3 regions of the Oricola indica genome follow, and region 3 is predicted to be linked to each of the others. Evidence: riboswitches for the same ligand, from Rfam matches in the RefSeq annotation. Region 3 holds a riboswitch; each other region holds the start of a gene.
The links. A riboswitch is a leader RNA that binds a small molecule or an ion and turns the genes downstream of it on or off. The one in region 3 is predicted to bind cobalamin.

Region 1 (4,633 bases), 1.9 Mb from region 3:
ATTCGAAACCAACCGTTAGAGTGATGCCAACGACCATGTAAACCAGCATATGCAGGGGCCTCGGCGCGACGAGCCAGTATCGCGACCGCGCCAGAGCGCTGGTGGCCCAGAAGGCCGTTAGCGCGAAGCCAACATCGCCGAAGGTCGCGGAGGTGCAGAGCTTAACGCCCTCCCAATGCGGCAAATCCGCCATGCCTGCATAGGTGGGCGCCTGCAAATATTCCCAGACGAAATGTAGGAGGAAGGAAAAGACCGCCACTCCGAATTCAGGCTGGTTCGCAATGCTGCGCATTTACAGTCTCCCTTGTCGATCGAGGAGCAGCACATAAACGTTCCAGTGCCGGAAAGGTCAATGAAAGCGAGTCCCTTGTTTGGCTAGACGCGGTTTCCGTCGCTCTGGTCTCGATTGAGCTCTTCACGGCTGACCCCAGCTCGCTTGTCAAACCTTGGCACGCTGAAGGGTGCCTAACTGATCGCGCAGCACTCTGCGCGCCTGTGAACCGCTAGTTTCTGAATGAAAACGGTTTATTCACGATTGGATACGAGGATTGACGCGGCGTCAGCCCTCGTAGCTCAATTTGGTAGAGCACCCGAATTGTAATCGGGAAGATGGAGGTTCGAATCCGACCGAGGGCCCCAAAAGCTTTGACCAACCGCAATTATCGAAACCGCGGGATCATCCGCCGGAGCACTCCGTCGCCGCGTATCAGATGATAGACGGCCGCGGCGATGTGGACAGACGCAAGTATCAGAATGACATCCCAGAGATACGCATGGAAAACCCTCGCGGGGCCCCAGAGATATGTCGTTACAAAGCCTGTAGCGGCTTGGAAAAACACTGCAAAATAGAGCCCACCGTGAACGATCGATGCCAGGCGTTCCGTCAACCGCGGCCGAATTTGCGGCCGCCGACGGTAGCTCGCATATGCCAACATGCGCCGAAGCGCCATGACTATGCCAATAACAATGCCGGCATAGATGTGAAGCGCGTGCTGCAAGAGATCGGCATCTGACGGCGGAAGAAGAGGATTGTGGGTTCGAGGGATTGCGCGCGACGTGTACCATTGCTCAAAAATCAGGATTACCACCAGCCAGTGCAGCAGGATCTGCAAGAGCGAATAAGGGCGCTTGGGCCTTTTCTCATTACAAGGGTCGGACAAGAGCTTACTCGGCATTCTAACCTGGCTCACTCGATCGGCCCTCGATCACGCGCGAGAGAAGCTGTCCAAGAACCGCGCCAAGAAACAGCCAGAACAGAGCCGAGGTGACGACGGTCGCGATGGCAAACTCTGCCGCGAGTTCTGCCGGAACGGCTGATTCACCTGCTGGGTTCTGCGGCGCACCGTATACGTGAGGTGCCACAATAAGCATTACGCCCGCTCCCATCCAGGAAACCGAATCCTTGAACGCGAAAATCAGTAGGCCTCCTCCAGTGAGCAAGACCGTGGCGATCCACCAGGCCTGTCTTGCGGTCAGATCGCCAGACGCCATACCGGGCAATTCAGGCGGAAGACCGAAGTTTGGGGCGAGAACGAAAACCGCGAACCCGCCCGCCCCCCAAAGCGCGCCATGCCGGAGCGACACCGGTTGGTCTAATATCAGAATGATAGCCGTCAAAATCAGTGCGAATGCAACACCGGTCACGAGATTCGAGAGCAACGTAAAAAACGTCCGCTGCAACCCTTCTTCGGGCGCCCAGACTTCGTCCTCGGTCTCAGCGTGTGACACCCCCTCTTCATAAGCTTCGGCTTGGAGGATCAACGGGATAACCCGCACTGATTGCGCCGCAGTCGCGAACACACCAGCGAGCAATCCCGCGACAAGCGCGGCCAGAATTACCCGGGTCAACATCTACGTCGTGGCGCCTTAGTGGCAGGGCGCGACGATTGCGTGGCGCGTGTCGTGGGCGCCGTTGTGCAGTGCGTCCGAATGAGCAAACGCAGCGAGATAAAGCAACGCCATGCCAAATATTGCAGCGAACAGCGCAGTCGTCAGACGTGCTGATGCCGAAACCGGCAGCGAAACAGATTGTGTTGCGAGCATGACAACCTCCGTGTTGCTCATTCAGTAACTTGAACGTCTCTCCGTCCGTTCACATGGCAGGTCTCCTGGCTCATGGCGGTTTTCCGGCGCTATCGCCTTCCCGGATGTCTCCAGTGGCGCTCCCGTTTTCGGGAGTTATGGCGCCGCGCCATTCTACAGTCGCGGGGTCGGCTGTGATTTGGATGCCCGGTCTGGGTCCACCCGTCACATTCCCTTTTCATCCCGCTTCGCGCTCGGCATCGCGGGAACCGTGTGAACAATTACCCTGACGTCACGCCGAAACCGAGTCAATAACGACAAGCTTGGCCGCGACCGATTTCCGACAAGACCAGGACAACGACTCCGTCAGGATCTCAAATCCAGTTGCCGCAGTCTGAGCGAATTGACGACAACAGAGATCGAAGAAGCGCTCATCGCGAAGGCGGCGAACATCGGACTAATCAGGATGCCGAAGAACGGGAAGAGAACGCCTGCAGCTACCGGAACGCCCAACGTATTGTAGATCAGGGCGAAAAACAGGTTCTGCCGTATGTTGCGCATGGTCCCGTGGGCCAGACGGCGGGCCCTGACGATCCCGTCGAGATTTCCTTTGACCAAGGTAAATCCAGCGCTTTCGATCGCGACATCGGCGCCGGTTCCCATCGCAATTCCCACGTCGGCCTGAGCCAGAGCCGGAGCGTCGTTCACGCCGTCGCCGGCCATCGCGACCTTGCGACCCTGCTGCTGCAATTCCTGGATGATGCGCGCCTTGTCTTCGGGAAGCACGTCGGCGCGGATCTCGTCAATGCCCAGGCGCGCAGCAACGGCTTTCGCCGTTCGTTCGTTATCTCCGGTCGCCATGATGATGCGGAATCCAAGTTCATGCAGAGCCTTCAGCGCGTCGGGGGTTGTTTCTTTTACCGGATCGGCGACGCATACGAGTCCGGCGACGCCATTGTCGACGACGACGAACATGACCGTCTCGCCTTCATCGCGGCGGCCATTGGCTTTTTCGGTCAAGTCCCCCGCCTCCAGGCCAAGCTCGCGGATCATCGCGAGATTGCCGAGCGCCACGGCTCTGCCATCCACTGTACCCTTGACGCCTTTGCCGGTAACGGCCTCGAAGTCGCCGGCCGCGGCCATCTCCACGCCTCGCTCTTCGGCTCCCCTTACGATGGCTTCGGCGAGCGGGTGTTCCGAACCCCGTTCAAGGGACGCCGCCAGACGCAGCACTTCGGTCTCGTCATGGCCGTTCTCCGCCAGGACCGCCACCAATCGCGGCTTGCCTTCGGTCAACGTGCCTGTCTTGTCGACGATTAGCGTATCAACTTTCTCGAACCTCTCGAGCGCCTCCGCATTCTTTATGAGCACGCCTGCTTGAGCTCCGCGTCCCGTTGCCGTCATGATCGACATTGGGGTGGCGAGACCGAGGGCGCAGGGACAGGCTATGATCAGTACCGCGACCGCGGCGATGAGCGCATATGAAAGGGCGGGTTCCGGGCCCCAAAACGCCCAGCCCAGGAAAGCAAGTACAGCGATAGCGATCACCGCCGGCACGAAATAGCCGGATACCTTGTCGGCATATTTCTGGATTGGCGCCCGGGACCGTTGTGCGTTGGCGACCATTTCGACGATCTGGCTCAGCATCGTGTCGGCGCCGACGCGTGTAGCTTCCATAATAAGGCTGCCAGTGCCGTTGATGGTTGCGCCCGTCACTGGATCGCCTGAAACTTTCTCGACCGGAACGGGTTCGCCGGTGATCATGCTTTCGTCGATCGATGAACGACCATCGACCACCACGCCATCCACGGGAACCTTGTCGCCGGGACGCACGCGAATGCGGTCGCCAACCCCAACATGTTCGAGCGGAATTTCCTCTTCCGTGCCGTCGTCGCGTATCACGCGGGCCGTCTTTGCCGCCATATCGAGGAGTGCCCGGATCGCCTTGCCGGTACCCTCACGAGCGCGCAGTTCCATCACCTGCCCGAGGAGCACCAAGGTGACGATGACGGCTGCGGCTTCGAAATAAACGCCCACATGACCTTCTGGATCTCGGAAGCCATCGGGGAAAATACCTGGAAACAGCACGGCGACGACACTGAATGTCCATGCCGCCATGACGCCCATCGCGATCAGACTAAACATGTTCAGATTCATCGTGCGGAAGGAGTTCCAGCCGCGGACAAGGAACGGCCAACCCGACCAGAGAACGACCGGCGTGCCGAGCACAAGTTCGATCCACAAGGTTGCTCGTTCTCCGAAGATCTCCCGAACGCCGGAAAGACCGACGAAGGGACCCATGGTCAGGATCAGGAGAGGAATACTCAGGACCGCGCCAATCCATAAGCGCCGAGTGAAATCGACAAGTTCGGGATTCGGCCCCTCTTCAACCATAGTTGCCGATTCCAGTTCCAGCCCCATGCCGCATATCGGGCAAGATCCGGAATGCGTCCGGCGCACTTGAGGGTGCATTGGGCAGGTATAGACGGGTCCGCTATATCCAGCCGGAACTTCGTCATACTGGCCTTGGCCGGCCGAAGAGGTGCCTTCGGCGTCCGCCGTGTGATAATGGTGCTCGTGCTGGGAGGTCATCGCAATCGCTCCTTGTCGT
Region 2 (4,633 bases), 1.4 Mb from region 3:
CGAGCTGGCGTCGGCGAAACGCGAGATCGCGGGTCGCGCCAGTCCGGAAAAACCGGCGCTGTCTTTCGGCGATATCATCAATCGCGATCGCGTCCATCATCCAATCCTCCCCGCGGCCTGCGTCTTGTCATCGTCAAGATAAACTGCTCGGCCCCCGCATACGGATGCGGGGCGCGCACTCGCCCACTGCTATCAGCAGTTGTTGACTTTTCCCAATATATCAATATTTCTTGAAATATGGATAAATCAAATGCAATCGAAGCGCTTCACGCGCTCGCCCAGGATACACGGCTCGATGTCTTTCGGCTGTTGGTGAAACAAGGCGCCGAAGGCATGGCGGCCGGCGATATCGCGGAGGCGCTCGGCGTGCGCCAGAACACGATGTCGGCCAACCTCTCGGTCCTGGCCAAGGCCGGCATGGTGCGAAGCGAGCGCGAGGGCCGCGTAATCCGGTATTTCGCGAATTTCGACGGCATGCGCAGCCTGCTCGCCTTCCTGATGGAGGATTGCTGCGGCGGAAATCCGGAGCTGTGCAAGCCCGTTTTGGATGAAATCGTCTGTGCCTGTTGAGGAAAAAAGGAGGCCACCATGGCCGCTGACATCTACAACGTCCTGTTTCTCTGCACCGGGAACTCCGCCCGGTCGATCATCGCCGAGGCCATTCTCAACCGGGAAGGCATGGGGCGCTTCAAGGCCTACTCGGCGGGCTCGCATCCGAAGGACGCGGTGCATCCCTATACGCTCGATCTTCTCGACGGACTGAACTTCGACACATCGTTTGCCCGCTCCAAAAGCTGGGAGGAATTCACCGCCCCCGATGCGCCGGTGATGGATTTCGTCTTTACGGTCTGCGACCAGGCGGCCGCCGAGGCCTGCCCTGTCTGGCCCGGACAGCCGATGTCGGCGCATTGGGGTGTTCCCGATCCGGCGGCGGCGGAGGGCAACGAGGCCTTTAGGCGGCTCGCATTTTCCGACACGTTCCGCATGCTCAACAACCGTATCTCGATCTTCACGAGCCTGCCGCTTTCGTCGCTGGACAGCCTGTCGCTGCAAAAGCATCTCGACGAAATCGGCCAGAAGACGGACCACGCAAACCCTTCGGAACCTGCATGAAAAACATCCTGATCCTGTGTACCGCCAATTCGGCGCGGTCGATCCTCGGGGAGGCGATCCTTGCGAAACTGGGCGTCGGCCGCGTGCGGGCCTTTTCGGCCGGGTCGACACCGCGCGGTACGCCCAATCCGGACGGGATCGCCCTTCTGAAGGAATACGGCCACGAGACATCCGGCCTCCGATCGAAGAGCTGGGACGAGTTCGACGGCGCTGACGCGCCGAAGATGGATGTCGTTATCACCGTCTGCGACAATGCGGCGGGCGAGAGCTGCCCGATCTGGCCCGGCGCGCCCGTCCAGGCACATTGGGGCATTCCGGACCCGGCCGGCCATGGCGAGACCGAGGAAGAGCGCCGCGCCGCCTTCGCCGAGACCTACCGGCTGCTCGAAATGCGAATCACGGCGCTGATGGCTCTCCCCTTCGAGGAGATGAATCCGAAAGACCTGAAGGTGGCTCTGAACACGATCGGTCGCCTCGAAGGCGCAACCGACCTCGCCATTTCCTACGCAAGCTGACTTCATGACCTGGAAAGACGACTTGAGCCTGCCCAACGTGCAGGACGACCTCTTGAACGCGATCGATGTCGACGCGCTGACCGGCCCGAATGCCTCCACTCACAAGCCGCGAGTGCTGATGCTCTACGGCTCGCTGCGCGAACGTTCCTATAGCCGTTTCATGACCTACGAGGCGGCGCGGCTGCTGCACCGGTTCGGCGCGGAGGTGCGGGTGTTCGACCCGCAGGGGCTGCCGATGCTCGATTCGGAGCCGGCGGATCATCCGAAGGTGCAGGAGTTGCGGGAGCTGTCGCTCTGGTCCGAGGCGCAGGTGTGGTGCTCGCCGGAACGGCACGGCGCGATGACGGGCATTATGAAAACCCAGATCGACTGGCTTCCGCTCGCGCCGATCGGCGGCATCCGGCCGACACAGGGGCGAACGTTGGCGGTGATGCAGGTCAATGGCGGCTCACAGAGCTTCAACGCCGTCAACCAGATGCGCATTCTCGGCCGCTGGATGCGGATGATCACGATCCCGAACCAGTCCTCGGTGCCGAAAGCCTGGCTGGAATTCGACGATGACGGCCGGATGAAGCCCTCCTCCTATTACAACCGTGTCGTCGATGTGATGGAGGAACTGATGAAATTCACCATCCTGACGCGCGACCGCTCCGCCTATCTGACGGACCGCTATTCAGAACGCGTCGAGAGCGTCGAAGAAGTGCACAAGCGGGTCGGCCTGAAGAACATCTGACGCGAAGGCTGTCGAATTCGCGGCGGTCGATGACGCGCGAACTCATTGTCACGGGCTTCGCGTTTCGATAGGATTCGCTTGTTCGGGTTCCAGGGAGGCCAAGCCTCCCGGATGAAAAGGGAACACGGTAGGGATGACCCAAAGGGGGCCTGATCCGTGACTGCCCACGCAACTGTGAGCGTGAGCCGCATCCACATGCCACTGGGTTTGACCTGGGAAGGCGGATGACGGCGACGAAGCGCGAGTCAGGAGACCTGCCCGGACAGACCTGAAACGGTGACGCATCGCGTCGCCAACTGCACGATGGGTGCAAGAAAGGAACTGTCATGCATATCGAACCCGGCGTCGTCGACGGCGCCAAAATCGTTTTGTCCTACGCAACCGCGGCGGCCTCCTTCGGGCTGGCCGGCAAGATGGCGCTCGACACTATCCGCAAGGATGGCGGTATCGTATCGCTGGCCGCACGCTCGGTGATCACCACCGCGCTGGTTTTTACGTTCTTCGAAGTTCTGCCGCATTATCCAGTGGGCGTATCGGAGGTTCACCTGATCCTCGGCTCGACGCTGTTCCTGATCTTCGGCGGCGGTGCGGCCGCGATCGGCCTTGCGCTCGGCCTGCTGCTCCAGGGCGTATTCTTCGCGCCCTTCGACCTGCCGCAATACGGCATGAACGTCACCACATTGCTGGTTCCGCTTTATGCGATGAGCCTGCTGGCCCACAAGATCATCCCTGAAAAGACAGCCTACAGGGACGTGAAGTATCTGCAGGCGCTGGCGCTCTCGACATCCTATCAGGGCGGCATCGTCCTCTGGGTGGGTTTCTGGGCGCTTTATGGCCACGGCTTCGCCGCATCGAATCTCGCGCAGGTCGCCTCCTTCGGCGCCGCCTACATGACCGTGATCATCCTCGAGCCGTTGGTCGATCTGGCGGTGCTTTGGGTCGCAAAGAACACCTCGAAGCTGACCGACAACGGGCTCTTCAACGGCAGGCTGCATAACGCGCCCGCTTGATCGGATATCCTGATCTGACATGACGGCCTTCGGCGCCATACGCCGGAGGCCTTTTCACGCGGCGACCTCACCCTCGCCTTCCGGCGTTCCAAGCCGGAGAAGGCCACGCGCAAGCGCTTCCACGCAATCCCCGTCGAATGCCGCGCCGATACCCTGCCTGAGGATGGCAAGCGCCCTGGCGACCGGCATAGCCGCACGGTAGGGCCGTTCCGCGGCCAGCGCGTCGAAAACATCCGCGACGGTGAGGATGCGCACTTCGAGAACGATTTCGTCTCCCCGCAACCGGTAGGGATAGCCCTCGCCGTCGAGCCTTTCATGATGCGCGCCGGCGATGGGTGCGATGTCGGCAAAGGCCGATACGCGTTCGAGGATGCGTTCGCTGTGCCAGGGGTGGCTGCGCACCGACTGCCATTCCTGGTCGTCGAGCTTGCCCGGCTTGTCGAGGATCTGGTTGCTGACGGCGAGCTTGCCGATATCGTGCAGCAGCGCGGCGCGGCGCAGCCAGCGGCGATGGTCCGGCGCGAGGCCCAGTTCCTCGGCGATCATGTCGGTATAGAACATGACCCGGCTGGAATGGTTGGCGGTAAAGGGGCTCTTGGCATCGACCACGTCGGCAAAGGCCGACGCGACATCATCGAGATATTCCTCGTCGCCATCCACTTCGCGATTTGCGGGGTCCATCGAATAGACCGTCTCGGCGAGGTCATCGCCAGCCATCGCGGTCCAGAATACCTCATCCTGCTGGACAGCGACAAAGGCTTCCACCAGCTCGGGATCGAACCAGACCCCAGAGCGGGTGGTGATTTCGGCGATCGCGGCCTCGCGACCGTGCTCCCAGGCGAAAACGTCGGCGACCTGCGCGAGCAGCGCGATGTTGGCCGCGCGCGGAATGGCGCCCGCCGCCAGCCGGTCCGGCTTGCCCGATCCGTCCCAGTGCTCGTCGAGCGAGCGGATGCCGTTCTGGACGCGTTCGGAAAATCCCAGCTTGGCGGCGATGTCGGCACCGCGATGGCAGCGCGTCTCGATCAGTTCGCGCGAAATCTCGCCGCCATTGCGGAGTATGTTGACGATGGCGCGGATGCGTTCCGTCAGGCCGGATTCGAGCCCGGTCCTGGCGAAAACGAACCGAAGCGCGGCCGAAAGGCTGCCATCGACAGTCTTGAAATCGCGTTTAAAGCCGATGTCGTCGGTTAAATAGAGTTCGCAAATGCGCGCCGCATTGCTCGAACAGCCGAGATCCTTCAACAGCAGCGTGTAATAGA
Region 3 (4,633 bases):
CCTGCTGGCGCTGATCGCACCGGTCCTGCTGACAGTCGTGCTCGCGCCGGCCAGTCTCGTCGCCTATCGGCGCAAGTAGGAAGGGCCGGGCCGCAAACGTGCCTTTCCAGCGCGACCGCGTTCCGGTAGCGAGTGGCGCATGACCAGGGCCATCATGTTTCAGGGGACGGGTTCAGATGTCGGCAAGACTGTGCTGGTCGCCGGCCTGTGCCGGCTGTTGACCAATCGCGGCCTTTCCGTGCGTCCGTTCAAGCCGCAGAACATGTCCAACAATGCCGCCGTCGCCGAAGATGGCGGGGAGATCGGCCGAGCGCAGTGGCTGCAGGCGCTGGCCTGCCGGGTGCCGCCATCCGTCGACATGAACCCGGTGCTCCTCAAGCCGCAAAGCGAGACCGGCAGTCAGGTCGTGGTGCATGGCAGGGTGCGGGGCGCGGCCCGGGGCCGGGATTACCAGAAACTCAAGCCGGAGCTTCTCGGCGCGGTGCTCGAAAGCTACGAGCGCATCCGTGCCGGCGCGGATGTCGTGATCGCCGAGGGGGCTGGGTCACCCGCCGAGGTCAATCTGCGCGCGGGCGATATTGCCAATATGGGGTTCGCGACGGCGGCCGACGTTCCGGTGATCCTGGTTGGCGACATTGACCGGGGCGGGGTAATCGCGTCGCTGGTCGGCACGCATGCGATCCTGCCCGAGACCGATCGCGCCATGATCGCGGGATTCCTGATCAACAAGTTTCGCGGTGATGTCAGCCTGTTTGATGACGGGTTGACGGCAATCACGCGCCATACGGGCTGGCGGTCATTCGGCGTCCTTCCGTGGTTGAAGCAGGCGGGACGACTTCCGGCCGAGGATTCGGTGGCGCTTGAGCGGATGGCCGCGATCTCAGGGGGCGGAGCGAAGATCGCCGTGCCGATACTCGACCGTGTCGCCAATTTCGATGACCTAGACCCGCTTGTTGGAGAACCGGGTGTCGATGTCGTCATGGTGCGGGCCGGAGAGCGCATCCCGGCAGATGCGGCCGCGATCGTCATTCCCGGTTCGAAATCCACAATCGCGGATCTCATCCGCTTCCGGGAGAACGGATGGGACCGGGAGATCGCTGCCCATGTCGCGCGTGGCGGTCAGGTAGTCGGCGTGTGCGGCGGATACCAGATGCTCGGCAAGCAGGTTCGCGATCCGCTCGGTATCGAGGGCGACATCAGGGAAACAGAAGGGCTCGGCCTGCTCGATGTCGTAACGGAGATGGCGCCCGAAAAACGGGTCGAGACCGTTTCGGCGCGCTCACCGGTTTTCGATGTCGACCTAACGGGATATGAGATCCATCTCGGCGTGACCTCAGGGCCGGATTGCGCGCGCCCGGCCGCGCTGATCGACGGCAAGCCGGATGGCGCAGTCTCGGAGGACGGCCGCATTTTCGGCACCTATCTGCATGGTCTGTTCGACAGCGGCGCTTTCCGGGCGGCCTGGCTCGATAGTCTTGGCGTCGTCTCCGACGGTGGCGACCATCGTAGCCGCGTCGAGGCTGCGCTCGACGAAATTGCGGGGGAGATGGAACGCCATCTCGACGTGGAGGCTATCCTGGAGGCGGCGCGGTAGCTCTAGCCTCAGGCGGCGTCGGAATCGTCGAGGCCGGATTTTTCCTCGGGTGTGTGCCAGATCCCCGGCAAGCCGTTGAACTCGCACTGGTTGCGGCCACCGCGCTTGGCCCGGTAGAGCGCGAAATCGGCGCCCTGGAAGATCGCCCCGAAATCGGCCTCCTGCGGATACAGCGCTCCGCCGATGGAAGCGGTCACGCGAATGACCTTGCCCTCGAAATAGGACTTGTTTTCCTCCAGTGCCGTGCGGATCCGCTCTGCCGCTTCCACGGCGCCGGTCGGGCCCGCGCCGAGCAAATAGACCGCGAATTCCTCACCACCGATGCGTGCAACGTGGTCACGCTCGAACACGTTTCCGACGATGCATACAGCGACCATGCGCAGGACGTGATCGCCCGCTGCGTGACCATGCGTGTCGTTGATCGTCTTGAAGTGGTCGATGTCGATCAGGATCAGGGCATCGTCATCGGCGCCCGCCTCGCGGGGCTCCCCGGACCGGTCGCGCACGATCTTTTCCAGCGCCGTGCGATTGAGCAGCCCCGTCAGTCCGTCGCGCCGTGCGATTTCCTTCAGCTGGCTGTTCATCGTGCTCAGCCGCATCGTCATGGAAAAGAAGATCGCAATGAAAGGCATTGCGACAATCAGTGTCACGAGGAAGCCGTAGACCAGCAGGCGATGGCCGAATCTCGCATATATTTCAGGGAAATAGTGGCCGTACATCACCTGGGTAACGATAGCGGCGAGGAAGGCTACAATGAGGGACCACAGCAACGTTTTGCGCAGCGAGGCGCGGAGATCGCGGGGGATGAATATGCGGTCCAGCATCGATGCCTTGCAAAATGAAAATGAATTTGAATATGGGCCTGTTTAGACGGGATGGGCCGCCATGCGTAGTCTCGTCCTGCTTTTCCCGACAAATCGTAACAAGGTTGGTTAACGTTAGGTAAATACTCTGAGACTTTCGGCGACCGGCCTTGTCGCAATCGCGATTGACTTGCGATGTCCGCGCGGCCTAACTGGCCGTGTCATGGTTCTCGCTCCGGTCGAGCGGCGCGGGACGAAGAGGGAATGTGACGGACGGACCCAAGCAGGGCGTCCACATCACAGCCGACCCCGCGACTGTAGAATGGCGCGGCGCCCGCTGCTCCGGTCAATCCGGAGCGCCACTGGAGACATCCGGGAAGGCAGGGGGCCGAATCACAGGCCATGAGCCAGGAGACCTGCCATGACGACGTGCCGATGGGGCGGGGAGCTCCCGAACGGACCGGGTCTCAAGCCGGATGCGGCGTCATGGGGGAGGCCTGAGGTCTGAACGGGATACCCGCGTGAGCGAACGGGAGCCGTTCCATGCCGACAGATACTGCCTTCGGGGCTCTTGCGGGCGTCACGCTGGTCCTCGGCGGCGCGCGCTCGGGCAAGTCGGCCTTTGCGGAGCGGCTGGTCGAGGCGAGTGGCCTCGCTCCCGTCTACCTGGCGACGGGGCAGGTCCATGACGACGAGATGCGAGAGCGTATCGACCACCACAGGGCGCGGCGCGGGCCGGACTGGATGACGGTCGAGGAACCGGACGATCTCGAGGGCGCGCTTGCGCGCGAGGCGCAGCCGGGCCGGGCGTTGCTGGTCGATTGCCTGACCCTTTGGGTCACAAATCTGATGATGGCCGGAGCCGATATCGCGGCGCGAAGCGCGCGGCTGCGCGCCGTGCTCGACGGCATCGAAAGCCCGGTCGTGCTGGTTTCCAACGAGGTTGGGCTCGGAATCGTGCCGGAAAACGCGATGGCGCGCGCGTTCCGCGACCATGCGGGCCGGCTGCACCAGGACATCGCCGCCTCGGCGGACACAGTTTATTTCATCGCGGCAGGCCTGCCGCTGAAAATGAAGGGATAACACCATGCAATCGAAGATTCCCGCCACGGTGATCACCGGCTTTCTCGGCGCCGGCAAGACCACTATGATCCGCAATCTGCTGGAGAATGCCGGCGGGCGAAAGATCGCGCTGATCATCAATGAATTCGGCGACCTTGGCGTCGATGGCGAGGTGCTGAAGGGGTGCGGCATCGAGACTTGCGGCGAGGACGATATCGTCGAACTCAACAATGGCTGCATCTGCTGCACTGTCGCCGATGATTTCATTCCGACCATGACGAAGCTGCTCGAGCGCGAGAACAGGCCGGACCACATCGTCATCGAGACGTCGGGCCTGGCATTGCCGCAGCCGCTTGTGGCGGCCTTCAACTGGCCGGAGATCAAGACGGCGGTGACGGTCGACGGTGTGGTGACGGTAGTTGATGCCGCGGCAGTGTCGGAAGGACGTTTCGCCGACGATCACGACCGGCTGGAGGCGCAGCGCGCCGCCGACGAGGCGCTCGATCACGAAAGCCCGCTGGAGGAACTGTTCGAGGACCAGATCCGCGCCGCCGACATGGTCGTGCTCAACAAGGCGGATCTGATCGACGATGTTCGGCTGGAAGCGGTAAAGGCGAGTGTCGCCGGACAGACTGACCGCGCGCTGAACATCATCCACGCCACGCATGGCCGTCTGCCCGCCGACGTGCTGCTCGGAATGGATTCTGCGACGGAAGACCAGATCGCCCTGCGCAAGTCGCATCACGAGATGGAACATGAAAACGGCGAGGATCACGACCACGATCACGACGAATTCGAGAGCTTCGTCGCCGAGACCGGGTCCATCTCGGACCCTGCCGCCTTCGTTGCGGGCCTGAAAGAAATCATCGCGCATCACGACGTGCTGCGCCTGAAGGGGTTCTGCGACGTGCCGGGCAAGCCGATGCGGCTCGTGGTGCAAGCTGTCGGCCAGCGCATCGAGACCTATTTCGACCGGCCCTGGCGGGACGGCGAGACGCGGTCAACGAAACTGGTGGTCATCGGCCTGCACGACATCGACCAGGCGGCAATCGGCGAGGCCATCGCCGATGCGGTTGGCTAAGATGATGGCGGTCGCGGCGTCAGAATATCGCCTGGGCGATGAACATGATCACGGCGGCGACCAGCCAGTAGCCGACGTCGATGGCAATGACTG

Region 1: another riboswitch for cobalamin. It lies ahead of ACQK2M_RS01470 (CbtB domain-containing protein); the one in region 3 lies ahead of cobU (bifunctional adenosylcobinamide kinase/adenosylcobinamide-phosphate guanylyltransferase).
Region 2: another riboswitch for cobalamin. It lies ahead of ACQK2M_RS17675 (energy-coupling factor ABC transporter permease); the one in region 3 lies ahead of cobU (bifunctional adenosylcobinamide kinase/adenosylcobinamide-phosphate guanylyltransferase).

The regions. Positions count from the first base shown of each region.
Region 1 is NZ_OZ245747.1:281,734-286,366, forward strand. Features, by position in the region: gene ACQK2M_RS01450 (hypothetical protein) at 1-292, opposite strand, end outside; tRNA gene ACQK2M_RS01455 (tRNA-Thr) at 563-639, shown strand; gene ACQK2M_RS01460 (cytochrome b) at 660-1,175, opposite strand; gene ACQK2M_RS01465 (CbtA family protein) at 1,177-1,851, opposite strand; gene ACQK2M_RS01470 (CbtB domain-containing protein) at 1,867-2,043, opposite strand; cobalamin riboswitch at 2,082-2,311, opposite strand; gene ACQK2M_RS01475 (copper-transporting P-type ATPase) at 2,389-4,614, opposite strand.
Region 2 is NZ_OZ245747.1:3,510,195-3,514,827, forward strand. Features, by position in the region: gene ACQK2M_RS17650 (aldehyde dehydrogenase) at 1-100, opposite strand, end outside; gene ACQK2M_RS17655 (ArsR/SmtB family transcription factor) at 238-570, shown strand; gene ACQK2M_RS17660 (arsenate reductase ArsC) at 589-1,113, shown strand; gene ACQK2M_RS17665 (arsenate reductase ArsC) at 1,110-1,628, shown strand; gene arsH (arsenical resistance protein ArsH) at 1,633-2,361, shown strand; cobalamin riboswitch at 2,429-2,637, shown strand; gene ACQK2M_RS17675 (energy-coupling factor ABC transporter permease) at 2,688-3,371, shown strand; gene ACQK2M_RS17680 (HD-GYP domain-containing protein) at 3,426-4,633, opposite strand, start outside.
Region 3 is NZ_OZ245747.1:2,149,136-2,153,768, forward strand. Features, by position in the region: gene ACQK2M_RS10825 (ABC transporter permease) at 1-79, shown strand, start outside; gene ACQK2M_RS10830 (cobyric acid synthase) at 140-1,594, shown strand; gene ACQK2M_RS10835 (GGDEF domain-containing protein) at 1,603-2,418, opposite strand; cobalamin riboswitch at 2,605-2,835, shown strand; gene cobU (bifunctional adenosylcobinamide kinase/adenosylcobinamide-phosphate guanylyltransferase) at 2,941-3,480, shown strand; gene cobW (cobalamin biosynthesis protein CobW) at 3,485-4,540, shown strand; gene ACQK2M_RS10850 (DUF1761 domain-containing protein) at 4,560-4,633, opposite strand, start outside.